2 linked regions of the Tistrella mobilis genome follow. The main gene of each other region encodes a partner of the protein of the gene in region 2 in a complex. Links are inferred from orthologs where the notes say so. Each region holds a gene or a part of one and is shown on either strand. Other genes may lie near its edges.

Region 1 (3,096 bases), 160 kb from region 2 along the record:
GCCTTTCACGGCAATTCACGCATGTTTCTCGCGGCCTTCGTCGCGGGCTCGCTGGTCGAAGCCTATTCGACCCTGATCGCCAAGGCCTTCATCACCAGCGGCCGGCTGGGGGATCAGGCCGGCCGGCGCTTCCGCCAGAACAACCAGCTGCTGTCCGAAATTTTCCTGCCGGGCGGGCTCGGCACGTTCGGCGAAGGCTGGAAGATGGCGCTGCGCATCCGGCTCATGCATGCCCGTCTGCGCCTCCTGACCGCCCGCTCTCCCGACTGGAACCATGCAGACTGGGGTACGCCGCTCAGTGCCGCCCATATCGCCTTCATGAATGCCGCGCTGTCGGGCCGGCTTCTGGAGCGCGCCCGGGTGCTGGGTGTGGAGCTGTTCCCCGAAGAACGCCGCGCCTTCATGATGATCTGGCGCATGGCCGGCCATCTGGCCGGTGTGCCGGCCGAGCTGCTGCCGCGCCATGAAATCGAGGCCCAGCAGCTGTTCCGGATCGGCCGGATGATGGAACCGCCGCCCGAGATCGAAGGCATCGTGCTCGCCAACGGGCTGATCAATTCCGCCCCGATGGCCGCCGGGGTCGATGACCCCGATTTGCGCCGCAAGCTGGTACGGCAGCTCTACGGCATCTCGCGCGGGTTGATCGGTGGCGATCTCGCAACCGCCCTGCACTTCCCCGAAACCCGCGGCATGGATACCCTGACCGCGATCCGGCTGCGCAACCGGGCCGATCTGCTGCTGCGCCGGCATATCGGTTTCTATGACCGCCGCCGCCGTGCCGGCCAGTTCACCCAGCTGCTCGATCTCTCTTTCGAGGGGCTGGAGAGCGACCTTCCCAAGGCCACGGCAGAGGATGAGTTGCCCGCCTGAGGACGGGGCCGAGCCGCCTGCACCGGCGCCGACGCCCCGTCGGCCGGGGCCGAGCCTGTCGGCCAGCCCTGGACAGGGCACGCACATCCCGACCGGAGACCGCCCCTTCCCACAGACAATTCTGCTCGATGGGGACATCCCCGGGCGCCCGGTCGAACTCCTTGCGGATATCCGAACCCACGGCCGGATCAGCCCCGATGCCGCCCCCGCCCACCAGCCACGGTCTGCCCGGCATCGGGGTCGAGCGGCCAGCGGGCGCGGGGGATCAGAGCAAGGCCGTCTCCGGCGGGCAGATCGCCGCCGGCTGCCAGATGCTCCAGACCTGCCCAGGCAATCATCGCGCCGTTGTCCGTACACAGCCTGACGGGGGGGGCGATCAGATGCAGGCCGCGCCGGGCGGCGACATCGGTCAGCCGGGTGCGCAGTGCGGTGTTGGCGGCAACGCCGCCGGCCACGACCAGCGCATGGCCGCGGCCATGGATGGCGACGAATGCCTTGGCCGCGCGGCCGACCCGGTCGGCGACGCTGTCGGACACCGCGGCCTGAAAGCTCGCCGCCAGATCGGCGACGTCCTGCCGGCTCAGCACCCGGATCCGCTCCGCCTCCTGACGGACCGCGGTCTTGAGGCCCGAAAACGAGAAGTCGCAATCCGGCCGGCCGATCATCGGCCGCGGAAAGGCAAAACGGGCGGGATCGCCGTCGCGGGCGGCCACTTCGACCGCCGGCCCGCCGGGATAGCCGAGACCCAGCAGACGGGCGGTCTTGTCGAAGGCTTCACCCACTGCGTCATCGATGGTGGCGCCCAGACGGCGATACTGCCCGAGGCCGGTAACTTCGGCGATCAGGCAATGGCCGCCCGAGACCAGCAGCAGCAGGAAGGGAAAGGCGACGCCATGGGTGAGGCGGGCGGTCAGCGCATGCGCCTCCAGATGATTGATGCCGAGCAGCGGCACGCCCGCGCCCAGCGCCAGCCCCTTGGCGGTCATCAGCCCGACCATCACACCGCCGATCAACCCCGGCCCCGAGGTGACCGCGATCGCATCCAGATCGCCCAGGCCCAGCTTCGCTTCGTCCAGCGTGGCCGCAACCAGCCGGTCAAGATGGTCGATATGAGCGCGTGCCGCGATCTCGGGCACCACGCCGCCGAAACCCTGATGCTCGGCGATCTGAGAGAGCACCAGATGGGCGCGGATGGTGCCAAGCGGCCGCCCCTGCCCCGGCTGCGCGGCCGGATCGGACACCACCACAGCGGCCGCCGTCTCGTCGCAGCTGGTCTCGATACCGAGACAGATGCGGGGACGTTCGGCAGCGGCGGGATCAGAAAGGCTGGCGGCGGACGCGGTCATCGGGCAGGGTTCCGGTTCGCGGGTGGGACCGCGGCAAGAGGTAGCGGCTCAGGCCGCCGATTACCACTTCCCAAAGCGCACGTCAGGCACTAACACAGGGCCATCATGGTCACGCATCCGCTCCTCCGCATCGGCACCCGTGGCAGCCCGCTCGCCCTCGCACAGGCGAACGAGGTTCGCGGACGGCTGGCTGCACTCGATCCGGCCCTCGCCGCAGCCGGCGCGGTCGAGATCGTCATCATCCGTACCACCGGCGATCAGGTTCAGGATCGGACCCTGGTCGAGCTGGGCGGCAAGGGCCTGTTCACCAAAGAGATCGAGGAGGCGCTGATCACCGGCGCCATCGATCTTGCGGTCCATTCCATGAAGGACATGCCGACCGAGCTGCCCGAAGGGCTGGCGATCACCGCCCTGCTGCCGCGCGAGGATCCGCGCGACGCCTTCCTGTCGCTCAAGGCCCGCAGCCTCGACGACCTGCCGGCCGGGGCCGTGATCGGCACCGCCAGCCTGCGCCGTCAGGCCCAGCTGCTCGCCGCCCGCCCCGACCTGACGGTCGTGCCGCTCCGCGGCAATGTTCAGACCCGGCTGTCGCGCCTGCGCGAGGGGCGGATCGACGCCACCCTGCTCGCCATGGCGGGGCTTAACCGGCTGCAGCTGACCGAGGTCGACCGCAGCCCGATCGATCCGGCGGTGATGCTGCCGGCGGTGGCCCAGGGCGCCATCGGCGTTGAGACCCGCAGCGGTGATGATCGCACCAATGCCTGGGTGGGCGCGCTCGACGACGGCGAAACCGCACTGGCGGTGATCGCCGAACGGGCGCTGCTCGCCGTCCTCGACGGCTCCTGCCGCACACCGATCGCAGCTCTCGCCAGTCGCGACC
Region 2 (3,035 bases):
CCGCGTCCAGATGGGCACGCACCTGATCGGCATAATGGTGAGTGTTCACCACGATCCGGCGGACACCGGTCTCGGTCAGCCGGTCCAGCGTCCAGTCGATCAGGGGCCGGTCGGCCACCTCCACCAGCGGCTTGGGGCGGGTTTCAGTCAGGGGCCGCATGCGGGTGCCGAGCCCTGCCGCCAGCACCATGGCCGTCCGGGGTGCGCCGGCAAAGCGGGTGGGATCGGTCGTGGTCATGCGGGATCTCCTTCGGTGGTCGTCGTACCGGCCGCGTTCCGGTCGCGCGGCCCGGTGCAGCCGCGGGCATCCCAGGGCAGGGCCTCGTCCAGCCAATCGGCCAGATCGTGCAGGGCGGGATGCACGAGATCCCGTTCGATCAGCCCCCAGACCCGCGGCTGGTAGTTCAGGTAGCGCGGCTTGCCGTCGCGCAGATGCAGCCTTGCGAAGATGCCGGCGATCTTCATGTTGCGCTGGGCACCCAGAATGGCCAGTTCAGTGCGGAACGCGTCGCCGTCCAGAGCATCCCGCCTGCGGCGCAGATAGCGCTCCACCATCGCCTCGGCCAGATCCGGTGCGACGTCGCGGCGGGCATCCTCCAGCAGCGAAACCAGATCATAGCCGGGATGGCCGATCAGCGCGTCCTGGAAGTCGATCAGCCCTACCCGCGACAAGCCGCGCCGGGCCGGCATCCACAGCAGATTTTCGGCATGATAATCGCGCAGCACCAGAACCTCGGGCCGCGCCACCTGGTCGATCAGCGGTCTCAGCCGGTCGAGAAAGCCCGCGCGTTCGGTCGCGGTCGCCCCCCGGCCAAGCGCCAGCGGCCAGTACCAGTCGATCAGCAGCAGCGCCTCGCGTTCGAGCGTCGCCGCGTCGTAGACCGGCACATCCAGCGCCGCCGCCCCCGGGCGATCATGAAGATCGGCCAGCAAGTCGACCGCAGCCGCATAGATCGCCGTCTCAAGCGTCGGGTCGCGGTCCAGCACCACCCGGACCAGATCGTCGCCCAGATCCTCCTGCAGCACGAAGCCGGTCTCGGGGTCGGCCGCCAGGATGGTTGGCGCGGCATATCCCATCGCTTTCAGATGTGCCGCCACCTTCAGGAAGGGGCGCACATCTTCATGCGGCGGCGGCGCGTCCATCAGCACGGCGGTCTGGCGATCGAGCTTCAGCCGGTCATAGCGCCGGAACGAGGCATCGCCCGCCAGCACCGTGCGTTCGGCACCGCGCCAGCCGGCACGGGCGACGAAGCGGGCGCGATCGAGATCGCGGGCATCGGTCGGGACCGGGGCTGCGGAAGGGGTATCGGTCATGAGCATGTCCGTGGCGGTGAACCGGGCGTGGCCGGGTTCCCAGAGGTAAGGTGGCCAAGCCGGGCCGTCCAGTCGCCCGAGGGGTGGAGCGTCACCAGCCGGGCGCCGTCGGGCGCAATGGTGATCGACAGGCGGAGCGCGCCCGGATCGAGCCGGCCGCCGGCGCGATCGGGCCATTCGATCAATGCGAGCCCGTCTTCCGCAGCCTCCCACAGCCCCAGCTCGTCGATCTCGTCCGGATCCTCGATCCGGTAGAGATCGGCATGGACGACCTGAATGTCCGGCAGGTCATACTGCTGGACGAGCGTGAAGGTGGGGCTCGGCACCTCGATCGCGGCACCGGCAAGGGCGCGGATCAGCGCACGCGAAAATGCGGTCTTGCCGGCGCCCAGATCGCCGTCGAGCAGGACCATGCCGCCCGCAGCCATCACGGGGGCGAGGCTCCGGGCAAAGGCCTCCGTCTCCGCCTCGCTCGCGAGGCGGACCACCGGCGCCGGGGCACCGGTTCCGCCGGTTTCGGGGGCCCGACAGCTGCGGGATCCCGGGCCGGCGCCATGGCGGATCGTCATGCACATCCGCGGGTTCTAGCCTGTCGGCGCGGCCGCGGCAATGGCCGCCTTGCGGCAGCGGCTTGACAAGCACCCCCGGACTGAGTCACAAGCCTGATCTTCGCGCGAAGGCGGGCGACATTCCGTCGCCATTGCCCTTGTGCGGAACGTCACGCCGATCGATCTTCAGCATCACGACCCGAAACGGGCGCCGATGCCGGGGGCCGGCCGGCGCCCGCCCGGTCGGGCGATACAGACCTTCGGCGACGAAGGCATGTGTCCCCGCCGATGGGAGCATCAGAGGCCGGCGATCGTCGCAGGCCCGCTCCGAGCGAGACGGAAACCGATACGATGTTCGAGAATCTGACCGGCCGGCTCGGCGAGGTCTTCGACCGCCTGAAGCGCCGTGGTGCGCTGACCGAAGCCGACGTGACCGCGGCGCTGCGCGAAGTGCGCATCGCGCTGCTGGAAGCCGACGTTGCCCTCCCCGTCGTCAAGGACTTCATCTCTGCCGTGCGCGAACGCGCCGTCGGCCAGGAGGTGCTGCGCGGTATCAATCCCGCGCAGATGGTCATCAAGATCGTCCACGACCACCTGACGGAGATGCTGGGCGGCGATGCGGTCGAGGTCGACCTGAACGCACCCGCGCCGGTCGCGATCATGATGGTCGGCCTGCAGGGCTCGGGCAAGACCACCACCTCCGCCAAGCTCGCCCGCCGGTTCCGGCTGCGCGACAAGAAGCGCGTCCTGCTCGCCTCGCTCGACGTCTACCGTCCGGCGGCGCAGCAGCAGCTGGAAGTGCTGGCGAAGCAGGCCGAGGTCGGCAGCCTGCCGATCGTCTTCGGCGAAAAGCCGGTCGCCATTGCCGAGCGCGCGATGAAGATCGCGGCCCGGGAAGGCTATGACGTCGTCATCCTCGACACCGCCGGCCGGCTGCACATCGACGATGTGCTGATGGACGAGGTCGCGGCGGTCAAGTCGAAGGCCCGCCCGCACGAAACCATCCTGGTCGCCGACGCCATGACCGGCCAGGACGCGGTGACCATTGCCAAGACCTTTCAGGACCGGGTCGGTCTGACCGGCATCGCGCTGACCCGCGTCGACGGCGACGCCCGCGGCGGTGCGGCGCTGGCCATGCGCTCGGTGACCGGCAAGCCGATCAAGCTGCTGGGC

Evidence for each region.
Region 1: the proteins of tsaE (region 2) and tsaD are in contact, whole or in part, in a crystal structure (PDB 6N9A), measured with the Thermotoga maritima proteins. The link is inferred for Tistrella mobilis from one-to-one orthologs. Residues at the interface, in WP_004082108.1 of Thermotoga maritima: Leu37, Gly38, Lys46, Lys57, Val59, Lys60, Ser61, Thr63, Phe64, Thr65, Leu66, Met67, Val69, Pro71, Tyr82, Arg83, Leu84, Asp86, Asp88, Phe89, Asp93, Ile128, Asp130, Glu131, Arg134; in WP_004082750.1 of Thermotoga maritima: Cys10, Asp11, Arg49, His50, Leu82, Gly84, Gly135, Gly136, Glu154, Thr155, Leu156, Asp157, Asp158, Ser159, Glu162, Asp165, Lys166, Arg169, Leu170, Tyr175, Lys213, Thr214, Leu217, Tyr218, Gln221, Arg222, Asn324.

The regions. Positions count from the first base shown.
Region 1 is NZ_CP121017.1:4,437,186-4,440,281, forward strand. Bases 138-2,920 are described here. They hold tsaD (tRNA (adenosine(37)-N6)-threonylcarbamoyltransferase complex transferase subunit TsaD), read right to left. Parts: upstream 2,217-2,920; coding sequence 1,059-2,216; downstream 138-1,058. Other genes in these bases: P7L68_RS25570 (oxygenase MpaB family protein), read left to right, coding at 138-870; hemC (hydroxymethylbilane synthase), read left to right, coding at 2,322-2,920. Outside these bases: more of P7L68_RS25570, read left to right, coding at 1-137; more of hemC, read left to right, coding at 2,921-3,096.
Region 2 is NZ_CP121017.1:4,595,181-4,598,215, forward strand. Bases 98-2,819 are described here. They hold tsaE (tRNA (adenosine(37)-N6)-threonylcarbamoyltransferase complex ATPase subunit type 1 TsaE), read right to left. Parts: upstream 1,884-2,819; coding sequence 1,311-1,883; downstream 98-1,310. Other genes in these bases: P7L68_RS26315 (nucleotidyltransferase family protein), read right to left, coding at 98-238; P7L68_RS26320 (aminoglycoside phosphotransferase family protein), read right to left, coding at 235-1,314; ffh (signal recognition particle protein), read left to right, coding at 2,214-2,819. In the rest of the region: more of P7L68_RS26315, read right to left, coding at 1-97; more of ffh, read left to right, coding at 2,820-3,035. UniProt on the Escherichia coli protein: Required for the formation of a threonylcarbamoyl group on adenosine at position 37 (t(6)A37) in tRNAs that read codons beginning with adenine.